3 regions of the Pseudomonas sp. H3_E04 genome follow, and region 1 is predicted to be linked to each of the others. Evidence: predicted binding sites of a transcription regulator. Region 1 holds the regulator's gene; each other region holds the start of a gene.
The links. The regulator sigma-54, encoded in region 1, starts transcription at its own class of promoters, with help from an activator protein. The targets are predictions, from matches to a motif close to ANTGGCATNNANNTTGCTNT.
Positions count from the first base shown of each region.

Region 1 (4,993 bases):
ACCAGTGAACGCGGCGAAGTGAACTCGGGCGGTACCGAAGTGGAATTGATCGATTCGGTCCGCGTGCAGCGCACCGATGAGAAAAAGCGCGGCACCCTGATCACCAGCACCCGCATGACCGTGTTCCCGCAGCAGGAATATGCGCAGACTGCGCAACCCGTTAGAATCGAGGGCGCTGGTGGCGTGTCGACTGGCGTCGGAATGAAAGCGTACCTGAAGGACAGCAGGATACACCTGCAATCGAACGTAAGAGGACAGTATGAGGCTCGTTAAAACCCTCCCTATTTTGCTCAGTCTGGGCGCAGCACTGGGAAGCGCGAGCGCCTGGTCCCTGCCGAACGATCAGCAGCAGCCTATCCGCATTCAGGCCGACGACGCCCAACTGGACGACAAGAATGGCATCGCCACCTATAAAGGTGACGTGATCATTACCCAGGGTTCGATGAAGGTCACCGGCAACACCGTGACCATCACCCGCACCCCGACCGGTGATATCGACGTGGTGACTTCAGTCGGCAACCTCGCCTACTTCGAACAGATGCAGACTGCTGGCGACACCAAGCCTGTACAGGGCTGGGGTGTGACGATTCAGTACCATGCCGCGCAAAACCGCGTCGTACTGATCGACAAGGCCAAGGTTGTCGACAAGGACAACAACACCACTCAGGGCGAGAAAATCGTCTACGACACCGTGAAGAAACTGGCCAGCGCCGGTCGCGCCACGGGCAGCAAGGTCACCGAATCGCGTCCGCGCATCGACATGGTGATCCAGCCGAAGAAGAAAACCGAAGAGAAATCCCAGTAATGGCAACTCTGAAAGCTCAGCACCTGGCCAAGGCCTATAAAAGCCGCCAGGTCGTGCGTGACGTCAGCCTGTCGATCGACAGCGGGCAGATCGTCGGCCTGCTCGGCCCGAACGGCGCCGGCAAGACGACGTGCTTCTACATGATCGTTGGCCTGGTGCAGGCAGATCAGGGCCGTGTGCTGATCGATGACCTGGACGTCAGCCACCAGCCGATGCACGGCCGCGCCAAGGCCGGTATCGGCTATCTGCCGCAAGAAGCTTCGATCTTCCGCAAACTGTCGGTTGCCGACAACATCATGGCGATCCTCGAGACCCGCCCGGAACTCGACAAGGCCGGCCGGCGCAAGGAGCTGGAAAGCCTGCTGCAGGAATTCCACATCAGCCACATCCGCGACAACCTCGGCATGAGCCTGTCCGGTGGTGAGCGCCGCCGGGTGGAAATCGCTCGTGCCCTGGCCACTGCGCCGAAATTCATCCTGCTCGACGAACCGTTCGCCGGTGTCGACCCGATCTCGGTCGGCGACATCAAGCAGATCATCCACCACCTCAAGGCCAAGGGCATCGGTGTGCTGATCACCGACCACAACGTCCGTGAAACGCTGGATATCTGCGAAACCGCTTACATCGTCAACGACGGTCAACTGATCGCCGAAGGTGATGCCGAGACCATCCTGGCCAACGATCTGGTCAAGGAAGTGTATCTGGGTCACGAGTTCCGCCTGTAAGCGCGACAGCGCTGTATCGATTCAAGGCGCATTTATCCGCTTTAATTGTTACAGCGCTCTAGGCAAACACTTCAGTTTCAGGCATATAATTTGCTTAAGTTTGGCGCTTCGGCGCCCTGTAGTGTATGGCGCAAAGCGCCGGCGAATAAGGTGTTAAGCCCCTGCCATGAAACCATCGCTAGTCTTGAGAATGGGCCAGCAGCTGACGATGACACCGCAGCTGCAACAGGCCATCCGTCTGCTCCAATTGTCGACCCTGGACCTGCAACAGGAGATCCAGGAGGCTCTGGAATCCAATCCGATGCTCGAGCGCCAGGAAGAAGGCGACGACTTCGACAACGCCGATCCTCTGGCCGACAACGCCGAACAGAAGTCCGCCGAAATACAGGAACCCTCCTATCAGGAAACCGCTCCGACGGTGGACAACCTTGAGGATGGCGAATGGAACGAACGCATCCCTAACGAACTCCCCGTGGATACCGCGTGGGAAGACGTCTACCAGACCAGCGCCAGCAGCCTGCCCAGCAGCGATGACGACGAGTGGGATTTCACCACCCGCACGTCGGCCGGCGAGAGCCTGCAAAGCCATCTGCTGTGGCAACTGAACCTGGCACCGATGTCCGACACCGATCGCTTGATCGCCGTAACTCTGATCGATTGCATCAACAATCAGGGCTATCTGGACGAAACACTCGAAGAAATTCTTGAAGCGTTCGATCCGGAACTGGACATCGAGCTCGATGAAATCGAAGCCGTCCTGCATCGCATCCAGCAATTTGAGCCCGCCGGGATCGGCGCCCGCAACCTCAGCGAATGCCTGCTCCTGCAACTTCGCCAGTTGCCGGCCAAAACACCGTGGCTGGCTGAGGCCAAGCGCCTCGTCGCCGATTACATCGACCTGCTGGGCAGCCGCGATTACAGCCAGTTGATGCGCCGCATGAAGCTCAAGGAAGACGAGCTGCGCCAGGTCATCGAGCTGGTACAGAGCCTCAATCCGCGTCCGGGCTCGCAGATCGAATCGACCGAAGCCGAATACGTCATTCCCGATGTGATCGTGCGCAAGGACAACGAGCGCTGGCTGGTCGAGCTGAACCAGGAATCGGTGCCACGCCTGCGGGTCAACGCCCAGTACGCCGGTTTTGTGAAACGTGCCGACACCAGCGCCGACAACACTTTCATGCGCAACCAGCTGCAGGAAGCCCGCTGGTTCATCAAGAGCCTGCAGAGCCGCAACGAAACCCTGATGAAAGTGGCCACGCAGATCGTCGAACATCAGCGCGGTTTCCTCGAATACGGCGACGAAGCGATGAAGCCGCTGGTGCTGCATGACATCGCCGAAGCGGTCGGCATGCACGAATCGACGATTTCCCGGGTGACCACGCAAAAGTTCATGCATACCCCGCGCGGTATTTATGAGCTGAAATACTTTTTCTCCAGCCACGTCAGCACCTCCGAAGGCGGCGAATGCTCGTCCACGGCGATTCGCGCGATCATCAAGAAACTGGTCGCCGCGGAAAATCAGAAAAAGCCGTTGAGTGACAGCAAGATCGCTGGTTTACTGGAGGCACAAGGCATTCAGGTGGCTCGCCGCACCGTCGCCAAGTACCGCGAATCCCTCGGAATCGCGCCTTCGAGCGAACGCAAGCGGTTGATGTAAGCCACGTTACAGCGTTCCAGTGGCAGGCTTTTCGGCCTGCCGCTTTATGCACTGGCAACGAAGGAGAAGCTGTATGCAAGTCAACATCAGTGGACACCAACTGGAAGTGACCCAACCTCTGCGTTCCTACATCGAGGAAAAACTCCAACGACTGGAGCGACATTTCGACAAGATCACCAACGTGCAAGTCACGATGTGCGTCGAAAAGCTGAAGCAGAAGATCGAAGCCACCTTGCATATCCCCGGCAGCGAAGTGGTCGCCAACGCAGAAGATACCGACATGTACGCTGCGATCGACTCACTCACCGACAAGCTGGATCGCCAACTCAAAAAGCATAAGGAAAAGACCCAGAGCCTCCTCCAGGGCGCAACCGGTCGTTAACACCCCTATCCCATGATCCGACTTGAAACCATCCTGACCCCCGGCCGTTCCCAGGTGAACGCGCCGGGCGGCAGCAAGAAAAAAGCCCTCGAACAAATTGCCAACCTGATCCACCGCGAAGTGCCGGATCTGGCGATGCAGGATGTTTTCGAGGCGCTGATCGCCCGTGAAAAACTCGGCTCCACCGGTTTTGGCAACGGCATCGCCATCCCCCACTGCCGCCTCAAGGGCTGCGCGGGACCGGTGAGCGCCCTGTTGCACCTCGAAGCCCCGATCGATTTCGACGCCATCGACGGCGCCCCGGTTGACCTGTTGTTTGTGCTGCTGGTCCCGGAAGCCGCGACCGATGCGCATCTGGAGTTGCTGCGCCAGATCGCCAGCATGCTCGACCGCAAGGAAGTGCGCGACAAATTGCGCAGCGCTCCGAGCAATGAAGCCTTGTTCCAGGTTGTACTGGACGAGCAGAACGGGCACTAATCATGCGTTTGATCATTGTCAGTGGCCGTTCGGGCTCGGGTAAAAGTACCGCCCTGAATGTCCTTGAGGACAACGGCTACTACTGCATCGACAATCTGCCGGCCGGTTTGCTGCCGGAACTGGCCGAGCGGGCGCTGATTCACACGGAGCTGGCGCAGCCGCTGGTCGCCGTGTCGATCGACGCACGCAACCTGCCGAGCCATCTGTCACGCTTCCCTGAATTGCTCGAAGACGTGCGCGCCAAACACATCAAGTGCGATGTGCTGTATCTGGACGCCGACGAGGAAACCCTGCTCAAGCGTTTTTCCGAGACCCGTCGTCGCCACCCGTTGAGTAACGCCAATCGCTCACTGGCTGAAGCAATTCATGATGAAAGCGCCCTGCTCGGCCCGATCGCCGATTTGGCCGACCTGAAAATCAACACCACCAGCCTGAACCTCTATCAGCTTCGCGACACCCTGAAGCTGCGCCTGCTGAATCAGCCGGAACCCGGTACTGCGTTTCTGGTTGAATCATTTGGCTTCAAGCGCGGCATGCCGGTCGATGCTGACCTGGTCTTCGACGTGCGCTGCCTGCCCAACCCGTACTGGAAACCGGAGCTCCGTGCGCAGTCCGGCCTTGATGCACCGGTGGCCGAGTACCTGGCGCAGCAGCCGGATGTCGAAGAAATGTATCAGGACATCTACACCTATTTGAGCAAGTGGCTGCCACGTTTCGCCGCCAGCAACCGCGCCTACGTCACCATTGCCATCGGCTGCACCGGCGGGCACCACCGCTCCGTCTACCTGACCGAACGTCTGGGTCAGGCCCTGCAGAAAACCCTGAAGAACGTCCAGGTTCGCCACCGCGACCTCACTTAAAGGATTCACACCGCGATGCCTGCTCGTGAAATCGAAATCATCAATAAGCTGGGTCTGCATGCGCGGGCATCAGCCAAGTTCGTCGGC
Region 1 covers NZ_CP162797.1:5,361,922-5,366,914, reverse strand. Annotated here, with positions in the region: gene lptC (LPS export ABC transporter periplasmic protein LptC) at 1-273, shown strand, start outside; gene lptA (lipopolysaccharide transport periplasmic protein LptA) at 260-805, shown strand; gene lptB (LPS export ABC transporter ATP-binding protein) at 805-1,530, shown strand; gene AB4N53_RS24080 (RNA polymerase factor sigma-54) at 1,697-3,187, shown strand; gene hpf (ribosome hibernation-promoting factor, HPF/YfiA family) at 3,261-3,569, shown strand; gene ptsN (PTS IIA-like nitrogen regulatory protein PtsN) at 3,582-4,046, shown strand; gene rapZ (RNase adapter RapZ) at 4,049-4,906, shown strand; gene AB4N53_RS24060 (HPr family phosphocarrier protein) at 4,922-4,993, shown strand, end outside.

Region 2 (4,993 bases), 1.0 Mb from region 1:
CTTCCCGGACGGCGGGCTACGGCCCAGGGGCTCCTTCGAGGAGCCCTTTTTAATGCCGGTGTGGCTGACACATATCTCGTGTAGGAGCTGCCGAAGGCTGCGATCTTTTGATCTTGTTTTTTTAGAATCAAAAGCAAGATCAAAAGATCGCAGCCTTCGGCAGCTCCTACGGGGACCGGGTTATTTGCGCAACGCAGCGATCGCATCCACCGATTCACGAATCAGCGCCGGGCCTTTGTAGATGAAGCCCGAATAGATCTGCACCAGGCTTGCACCGGCGGTGATCTTCTCCGCTGCATGTTTACCTTCGGTAATCCCGCCCGCAGCAATGATCGGCAAACGCCCGGCCAATTCGCCCGCCAGGACCTTCACGGTATTGGTGCTCTTCTCACGCACCGGCGCGCCGGACAGACCGCCCGCCTCGTCGCCATGCTCCATGCCTTCGACACCGACACGGCTCAGGGTAGTGTTGGTGGCGATGACCGCGTCCATGCCGGTTTCGATCAACGCCTGGGCAACCTGCGCAGTTTCTTCGTCGGTCATGTCCGGCGCGATCTTGATCGCCAGCGGCACATGCTTGCCGTGACGCAACGCCAGTTCGGCGCGGCGTGTGGCCAGATCAGCGAGCAATTGCTTGAGCGAATCACCGAACTGCAGGCTGCGCAGGCCCGGGGTGTTTGGCGAGCTGACATTGACGGTGACGTAGCTGGCGTGGGCGTAAACCTTGTCCAGGCAGATCAGGTAATCGTCGACCGCACGCTCGACCGGGGTGTCGAAGTTCTTGCCGATATTGATGCCCAGCACGCCTTTGTATTTTGCCGCAGCGACCCGCGCCAGCAGGTTATCCACGCCAAGGTTGTTGAAGCCCATGCGGTTGATGATCGCCTCGGCTTCCGGCAGGCGGAAGATCCGTGGTTTCGGGTTGCCCGGCTGCGGACGCGGGGTCACGGTGCCGATTTCGACAAAGCCGAAACCCAGTTGCGCAAAGCCGTCGATGGCCGCGCCGTTCTTGTCCAGACCTGCCGCCAGCCCTACCGGGTTCGGAAACTCCAGCCCCATGACGGTCACCGGCATTTTCGCCGGCGCCTTGCACAGCAAGCCGTTGAGGCCCAAACGTCCACCCGCGCCGATCAGATCCAGCGACAGATCGTGGGAGGTTTCCGGGGAAAGTTTGAACAACAGCTGACGGGCCAGGGTGTACATGGGCGGCAATGACTCGGGCGGCGAAAAGAGGCGGCGATTATAGCCGGGCATCGTCCCCCGGCGCGAGGCGCCTGCGCGAATCAGGCGACTGGCATATGCCTTGCACCGCCCTGCTCATCAGTCTGCCGACCAATGACGGCGCGCAGGCCAGGACAATGGCGTCGTCCCCGGGTTTTGCCTGCGCAGAATCCGGGACGGCGTTTTTTTTGAGGTAGCGTATGAACGAAACGTCCTTGGGGCCTCTGGCCTGGGTCAACGGCAGCGATGCGCCGGAAAAAAGTGCGATCAATCTCGGCTTCATGGCGCTGAGCGACTGCGCCTCGGTGGTGGTCGCCGCCACCCAGGGCTTCGCCCAGCCCTACGGCCTGACCCTGAACCTCAAGCGCCAGGCGTCATGGGCCAACCTGCGCGACAAACTGGTCAGCGGCGAACTGGATGCCGCGCACAGCCTGTACGGGCTGATTTATGCGGTACACCTTGGCATCGGCGGCGTCGCCCCGACCGACATGGCGGTGCTGATGGGCCTGAACCAGAATGGCCAGAGCCTGAACCTGTCCCATGGCTTGCAACAGGCTGGCGTGAACAGTCCTGAAGCGCTCGACCGGCACGTGCACCAAAGCCGCGCAAAACTGACCTTTGCCCAGACCTTCCCCACCGGCACTCACGCGATGTGGCTTTATTACTGGCTCGCGAGCCAGGGCATTCATCCGTTGCAGGACGTCGACAGCGTGGTGGTGCCGCCGCCACAAATGGTGGCGCACCTGCAAGCCGGGCGCATCGACGGCTTTTGCGTCGGCGAGCCGTGGGCGGCCAGCGCCGTGCAACAGGATCTCGGCTTCACCTTGGCGACCAGCCAGAGCATCTGGCCCGACCACCCGGAAAAAGTCCTCGGCTGCACGCGCGAATTCGTCGAGCAGTATCCCAACACCGCGCGCGCCCTGGTCATGGCCATTCTTGAGGCCAGCCGCTTTATTGAAGAAAGCCCGGAAAACCGCCGCAGCACCGCACAATTGCTCAGCGCTGCGGAATACCTCGACACTCCCGCCGCGTGCATCGAACCGCGCTTTATGGGCGACTACGCCGATGGCCTCGGCAATCGCTGGCAGGATCCGCATGCGCTGCGTTTTCATGGCGAGGGCGAGGTCAATCTGCCCTACCTTTCCGACGGCATGTGGTTCATGACCCAATTCCGTCGCTGGGGTCTGTTGCGCGAGGATCCGGAGTATCTGGCCGTCGCCCGTCAGGTTCAACGTCTGGATCTGTACCGTGAGGCAGCGAGTGCTGTCGGTGTCGCCACTTCCTGCGCAGACCTGCGCAGCAGCCAGTTGCTCGACGGCAAGGTCTGGGACGGCAGCGATCCGGCGGGCTATGCGCGCAGTTTCAAACTGCATGCCCTGAACGACGCCGCCCCCCTTCTCGCCCAGCGCTGACAGGAGACCGCGAACATGTTGCGCATTCTGCTGATCAACGATACCGCGAAAAAAGTCGGACGCCTGAAAGCGGCGCTGAGCGAGGCCGGCTTCGAAGTGATCGACGAGTCCGGCCTGACCATCGACCTGCCGGCGCGCGTCGAAACGGTGCGCCCGGACGTGATCCTGATCGATACCGAGTCACCGAGCCGCGATGTCATGGAGCAAGTGGTACTGGTCAGCCGCGACCAGCCCCGGCCGATCGTGATGTTTACCGACGAACATGACCCGGGGGTGATGCGTCAGGCGATCAAGTCCGGGGTCAGTGCCTACATTGTCGAAGGCATTCACGCACAGCGTTTGCAGCCGATTCTCGATGTGGCGATGGCGCGCTTCGAGAGTGACCAGGCTTTGCGCGCGCAATTGCAGGCCCGTGACCAGCAACTGGCCGAGCGCAAGCGCATCGAGCTGGCCAAGGGTTTGCTGATGAAGATGAAGGACTGCAACGAGGAAGAGGCCTATACGCTGATGCGCCGCCAGGCCATGAGCCGCCAGCAGAAGCTGATTCAGGTGGCGGAGCAGATCATTGCCATGAGCGAGTTGCTGGGCTGATTGAAGATCAAAAGATCGCAGCCTCGTTGCACTCGTCAGCTCCTACAAATGACCGCCCCCTCCTGTAGGAGCTGACGAGTGCAACGAGGCTGCGATCTTTTCAAGCCTTGGCACAAATCTCGCTATGTAAACCGCACAGGTAACCAACGGCGGTTGCCCCACCTACGACAAAGACGTCGCTCACCCCATTCGCCCCTCGGCGAATCAGGTAGCGGCGTTTTTGCGTTTTGGCCCCACAGAGCGGGGCCGGTGGTGCGGCCGTGAGGCGCTCCACCTGCTGTGCATGACTCCTTTCGAGACTCTTTTCAGCCGAGGTGCGCGATGAATTCAAGCTTCTGGAAATCCGGCCATACCCCGACCCTGTTCGCGGCCTTTCTGTATTTCGACCTGAGCTTCATGGTCTGGTACCTGCTCGGCCCGCTGGCGGTGCAGATTGCCGCCGACCTGCACCTGACCACCCAGCAACGCGGCCTCGTCGTCGCCACGCCAATTCTCGCCGGCGCGGTGTTGCGCTTCGCCATGGGCATGCTCGCTGATCGCTTGTCGCCGAAGACCGCCGGGCTGATCGGCCAGGTCATCGTCATCTGCGCGTTGTTCGGTGCCTGGAAACTGGGTATTCACAGTTACGAACAGGCGCTGATCCTCGGCCTGTTCCTCGGCATGGCCGGCGCGTCGTTCGCCGTGGCCCTGCCGCTGGCCTCGCAGTGGTACCCGCCAGAACATCAAGGCAAAGCCATGGGCATCGCCGGTGCGGGCAACTCCGGCACCGTATTCGCCGCGCTGCTGGCGCCAGTGATTGCCGCTGCTTTCGGCTGGAGCAATGTTTTCGGTTTCGCCCTGATCCCGCTGGTTCTGACTTTGGTGCTGTTCGCCCTGTTGGCAAAAAACGCCCCGCAGCGGCCGAAACCGAAAGCCATGGCCGACTACTTCAAGGCCCTCGGTGATCGCGACAGTTGGTGGTTCATGTTTTTCTACAGCGTCACCTTCGGCGGCTTCATCGGCCTGGCCAGCGCCCTGCCCGGTTACTTCAACGATCAATACGGTCTGAGCCCGGTGACAGCCGGCTACTACACCGCTGCCTGCGTGTTCGGCGGTAGCCTGATGCGGCCATTGGGTGGCGCGCTGGCCGATCGCTTCGGCGGCATCCGCACCTTGCTGGCGATGTACACCGTGGCTGCCATCTGCATCGCTGCCGTCGGCTTCAATCTGCCAAGTTCCTACGCGGCGCTGGCGCTTTTCGTCTGCACCATGCTCGGCTTGGGCGCAGGCAATGGTGCGGTTTTCCAACTGGTGCCGCAGCGTTTTCGTCTGGAGATCGGCGTGATGACCGGACTGATCGGCATGGCCGGCGGTATCGGTGGCTTCGCCCTCGCGGCCGGCATGGGCGCCATCAAGCAAAGCACCGGCAGTTATCAACTGGCGCTGTGGTTGTTCGCCAGCCTCGGTGTGCTGGCATGGTTTGGCCTGCACGGCGTCAAGCGTCGCTGGAGAACCACCTGGGGTTCGGCGGCGGTGACAGCGGCGCGGGTCTGAGGCCTCAATGGCTCTGCAACTGAGGTTCGCCGAAGCCAGCGCTACCGGCCCGCGCGCGGAGAATCAGGACGCCCTGCGCTCGGTGACACCGGCGCCGGCACTGGCGGTGAGCAAGGGTTATCTGTTCGCCATCGCCGACGGCGTCAGCCAGTGCGCCGATGGCGGCCTCGCCGCGCGTTCGACCTTGCAGGCGCTGGCGCTGGACTACTACGCGACGCCGGAAACCTGGAGCGTGG
Region 2 covers NZ_CP162797.1:466,968-471,960, reverse strand. Annotated here, with positions in the region: gene AB4N53_RS02250 (quinone-dependent dihydroorotate dehydrogenase) at 181-1,203, opposite strand; gene AB4N53_RS02245 (CmpA/NrtA family ABC transporter substrate-binding protein) at 1,422-2,633, shown strand; gene AB4N53_RS02240 (ANTAR domain-containing response regulator) at 2,649-3,224, shown strand; gene AB4N53_RS02235 (nitrate/nitrite transporter) at 3,546-4,757, shown strand; gene AB4N53_RS02230 (protein kinase domain-containing protein) at 4,765-4,993, shown strand, end outside.
Region 2: the regulator sigma-54 is predicted to act here: its motif matches at 1,291-1,310, upstream of AB4N53_RS02245 (CmpA/NrtA family ABC transporter substrate-binding protein).

Region 3 (4,993 bases), 1.2 Mb from region 1:
CTGCTGACCCTGCACGGTCGGGCCGCCAACATCCCGGCCAGCACCGTCACCCTGCACATCGATGAAAAGCCGCCGTATGCCATCACGCTGCGTGGCGAGTTGAAAGAGCAGGCATTCAAGAAAGTCGATTTCTCGGTAGCGACCGAACTGGTCACCGAACCGGGCAGCGCCAGCTTCGCCCTCAACGATACCCTGACCAACAACGGCGACTATGCGAAGGAATATCAGGCGCTGTATCACAGCAATTTCAGCACGCCGTTTCTTGAGCAAGGCGCGAAGTTCGCCGCGCCGGTGAAGCAGGTGTCGCCGTTCAACGACAAGGCCAAGGGCGATCTGCCCGACTGGCAGACCTATCGCGGGCCAACCAAGGACTACGACGAAACGGTCTACAACGTCGTGCCTTATGCGGACGCCAAGGGTGACACCCTCACCGTGCTGCACAACAAGGCCGGTAGCCTCGGCGTATCCGTTGGCTTCAATACTCAGCAGTTGCCAGTTTTTTCGCTGTGGAAAAACACCGACACCCAAGGGCAGGGCTACGTCACCGGCCTCGAGCCCGGCACCAGTTTTTCCTACAACCGTCGCTATCAGCGGCCGTTGAATCTGGTGCCGACCATTGCCCCAAAAGAACATAAACAGTTCCAGATCAGCTATAGCCTGCTGGCCGACAAAGGGGCGGTGGATAACGCCTTGAAGCGCGTGACCGAGATTCAGGCCGGACGCGACACCGAAGTGCGTCAGGCACCGCTGGTTGATCTGACGGAGCATTAAGGTGTCGCCGGCCGGTATTGCAGTGCCTCGGCCAGATGCTCGCGGCTAATCGCGTCGGCCTGTTCAAGATCCGCCAGCGTGCGCGCGACCTTGAGCAGGCGATGCGCCGAGCGCAGCGACAGGATCAGTCGCTCGCAGGCCGCTTCCAGCCATTTCTCGTCGGCTGTGGATAACTTGCAGTGATGCTTCAGCCCCGGCAGATCGAGAAACGCATTGGCACAGCCTTGACGTTTCTGCTGACGCTCCCGCGCTTCGGCCACCAACGCCGCAGCGCTGGCGCTGTTTTCGCCGGCCTTGGCTGCCGGATTCAACGCGGTTGCCTCCCGCGCGACGGTCAGGTGCAAATCAATCCGGTCGAGTAGCGGCCCTGACAGTTTGTTGCGATAGCGCTGGACCATGTCCGGCGTGCACGAGCATTTGCCACTGGGTTCGCCAAGATATCCACAGGGGCACGGATTCATCGCGGCAACCAATTGGAATCGCGCGGGGAAACGTACGCGATCCTTGGCCCGCGCGATGACGATATGTCCCGACTCCAAAGGCTCGCGTAAAACTTCCAACACTTTGCGATCAAACTCCGGCAACTCATCGAGAAACAGCACGCCATGGTGGGCGAGGGTGATCTCCCCGGGTTGCGGTTTCGAGCTGCCACCGACCAGCGCTGGCCCGGATGCGGAGTGGTGGGGCTGGCGGAAGGGGCGTTGCGGCCAGTGAGTCAGGGGTACCCCGCTGGCGACCGATTGAATCGCTGCCACTTCCAGCGCCTCGCATTCGGAAAGCGGTGGCAGCAACCCCGGCAAACGACTGGCCAGCAATGTCTTGCCAGTGCCCGGCGGCCCGCTGAACAACAGGTTATGTGCCCCCGCAGCGGCAATCAGCAGTGCGCGCTTTGCGGCTGTTTGACCCTGCACCTCGTTGAGGTCGGGATAGGGCTTGGCAGCGTGCATCAAACCATCGGAAACGTAAGGCTCCACCGGCGTATGCCCATTGAAATGAGCCACCGCTTCCAACAAATGATCCACCGCAAACACCTTCAACCCCGACGCCAGACATGCCTCCTCGGCATTCGCTCGAGGCACCACCAGCGCCCGCCCGGCCTTGCGCGCCGCCAGTGCTGCCGGCAGCACACCACGCACCGGCCGCACGGCACCTGACAGCGCCAACTCACCCAGACATTCCACATCGTCCAGCGTCAGGCAGGGCACCTGCACACTGGCCGACAAAATCCCCAAGGCAATCGCCAGATCGAAGCGTCCGCCATCCTTGGGCAGATCCGCCGGCGCCAGATTCAAGGTGATCCGCCGCGCCGGAAATTGCAGCCCGGAATTGATGATCGCACTGCGCACCCGATCCTTGCTTTCCTTCACCGCCGCTTCAGGCAGGCCGACCATGGTCAGCGACGGCAGGCCGTTGGCCAGGTGGACTTCGACAGTGACGGCTGGAGCTTCCACGCCAACCTGGGCGCGGCTGTGGACAATGGAGAGGGACATGGTCGTTCCTTGAGCTGAATCGGGAGCCGCTTCCTGCGGGTTTTTGAAGGGTAGTCGGGAGAGCGAGCCCAAGTGGCACCGATGCAAGGGTAAACCTTCACTGGATGTTGCCAAGTTGCCCTCCACGGTCAGTAGAGACGCTGCATTAGTTTTCTTCTTCGGGATTTTTCACTTGGCTTCCTCCCCCGGCCAGCCAACCGTCCGGTTCGAGTTCGTTACAGTACTTGGCCGCTACCTCAATAAAACGACGCTGATTGGCTGAAATACCTCCGGCTAACCGAAGTGCTTCAGCGTGATATCCAACAATCTGTTCTAGCTTTGCCCTTCTCTTTTTGTCTTTCATTGAGGCCTCGTTTTTTGGGTGACAGATGCTTGGTTGGCCACCGTAGTACAAGGAGGAAGAGTCGCGTAATCAGGCGCAGACGCTAATTTTTGCAGGGCCATGCGCTAATAGTTGTAGGACGTCGGTGAAAGGTTTTCGACTGTCTTGTATCGCGGAGTCGGATGCTCCAGTTTGGCCACTCAACACAGCCTCTGGAGGCGAAAAATGGACCGCAATGGTATGCGCCTGATTCATCCGGGCGAGGTTCTGAATAGTGCAACAAACCCAACGTCATGTCCGGCCAACTGAGCAGGCTCAGGTGTGGGTGTTCGCTTGTGGTGGGATGTTGGTGGGGATGACCTGATGGGTTGTCGTGCACCTTAAGCTGTCCAGGTCGCCAAACCCGCTGCTGAACATTCAGCATCAGATGAGCTTGGAAACCTGGGCTTTCGGCGCAATCGGATGGCAGTGGTGCAGGTTGTAGGAGGTTGCGGGGATGGTTGAAGGGCTGAAGATCAAAAGATCGCAGCCTTCGGCAGCTCCTACAGGGGACGCGGGTTATTCCGCGGGCGGTGTCAGCTTCGCTTCCATCTCGGCAACCTTCGCTTCCAGACTCTCAAGCCGTGCACGGGTGCGCGCCAGCACCACCATCTGACTATCAAACTCTTCCCGGCTGACCAGATCAAGTTTGCTGAAGGCACTCTGCAGCAGCATTTTGAACTGGCTTTCGATTTCGGCTTTCGGCAGTGGCGTGTCGCCGCTGAACAGGCGGGAGGCGGTGCCGCTCAGGGCGTCGAGGAAGTCTTTGGGCGCGAGCATGGGAAATGTCCTGGAAACAATGGCCGGCAGTGTATCACGCAGTGTCTATAGTCAATCCCGTTGCACGGATGCACGCTTTTCGCGCAGGGGGACGGACGGTGGCGCACCGTTGTTGTGCGTATCGGCAAAAGCTTTTCTGCCCGAGCGCGTGCAACACGGGCCAAGAGATTGAAATGCAGGGTTTTTGCCGAGCTGGCAAGGTTTCTGCTTAGTCACCCTCGACCCATGCACTGATGCAGTCGCTGTGACGAATGCAGTGCGGCAGACGAAGCGGGGAGTTTCGTCTGATGCGGTTAGCTGGCGTCAACGATGCGTTACAAAGCCAGGCACTGCGCTTAGACTTGAGACGGGTTTGTTTTCCTGGGGCAAGTCCACCAATTCGGGAGAGAGTTTCATGAAGCTAGTCACTGCCATCATCAAGCCGTTCAAGTTGGACGACGTGCGCGAGTCGCTGTCCGAAATCGGCGTGCAGGGCATTACCGTTACTGAAGTCAAAGGCTTCGGCCGGCAGAAGGGTCACACCGAGCTGTATCGCGGCGCGGAATATGTGGTCGATTTTCTGCCCAAGGTGAAAATCGACGTGGCCATCGACGACAAGGATCTGGATCGGGTTATCGAGGCGATAACCAAGGCGGCCAACACCGGCAAGATCGGTGACGGCAAGATCTTCGTGGTCAATCTGGAACAGGCGATCCGCATCCGTACCGGCGAAACCGATACCGACGCGATCTAAGCGCCGCCACAAACCCAACGCCCCAGGAGAAAACAATATGACTCTGCGTAAATTCGCAGGGCTAGGCGCCCTGTTGTCCATCGTAATGCCCGGCATCGCCATGGCGGCAGACGAAGTGGCAGCGCCAGTCCTCAATTCCGGCGACACCGCCTGGATGCTTACCTCGACAGCGCTCGTGCTGTTCATGACCATCCCCGGCCTGGCGCTGTTCTACGGCGGTATGGTTCGCTCGAAAAACATTCTTTCCGTGCTGATGCAGTGCTTCGCCATTACCGGTCTGATCAGCATCCTGTGGGTCATTTATGGCTACAGCATTGCCTTCGACACTACCGGCATGGAGCAGGGCGTCGTCAACTTCAATTCGTTCTTCGGCGGCATGGGCAAGGCGTTCCTCGCCGGTGTCACGCCTTCGAGCATCACCGGCCCGGCGGCGCTGTTCCCCGAGGCGGTGTTCATCACCTTCCAGATGACCTTCGCGATCATCACCCCGGCGCTGATCGTCGGTGCGTTCGCCGAGCGCATGAAGTTCTCTGCGATGCTGATCTTCATGGGCATCTGGTTCACTCTGGTTTATGCACCGATCGCGCACATGGTCTGGTCCGGTAACGGCGGCCTGATGTGGGACTGGGGCGTGCTCGACTTCGCCGGTGGCACCGTGGTGCACATCAACGCCGGTATCGCCGGTCTGGTGGCGTGCCTGGTACTGGGCAAGCGCAAAGGCTTCCCGACCACACCAATGGCTCCGCATAACCTCGGCTACACGCTGATGGGCGCGGCGATGCTGTGGGTCGGCTGGTTCGGCTTCAACGCCGGTTCCGCTGCTGCTGCCAACGGCACTGCCGGTATGGCCATGCTGGT
Region 3 covers NZ_CP162797.1:4,153,730-4,158,722, reverse strand. Annotated here, with positions in the region: gene AB4N53_RS18880 (aldose 1-epimerase family protein) at 1-771, shown strand, start outside; gene AB4N53_RS18875 (YifB family Mg chelatase-like AAA ATPase) at 768-2,261, opposite strand; gene AB4N53_RS18870 (hypothetical protein) at 2,407-2,604, opposite strand; gene AB4N53_RS18865 (accessory factor UbiK family protein) at 3,142-3,402, opposite strand; gene glnK (P-II family nitrogen regulator) at 3,797-4,135, shown strand; gene AB4N53_RS18855 (ammonium transporter) at 4,173-4,993, shown strand, end outside.
Region 3: the regulator sigma-54 is predicted to act here: its motif matches at 3,594-3,613, upstream of glnK (P-II family nitrogen regulator).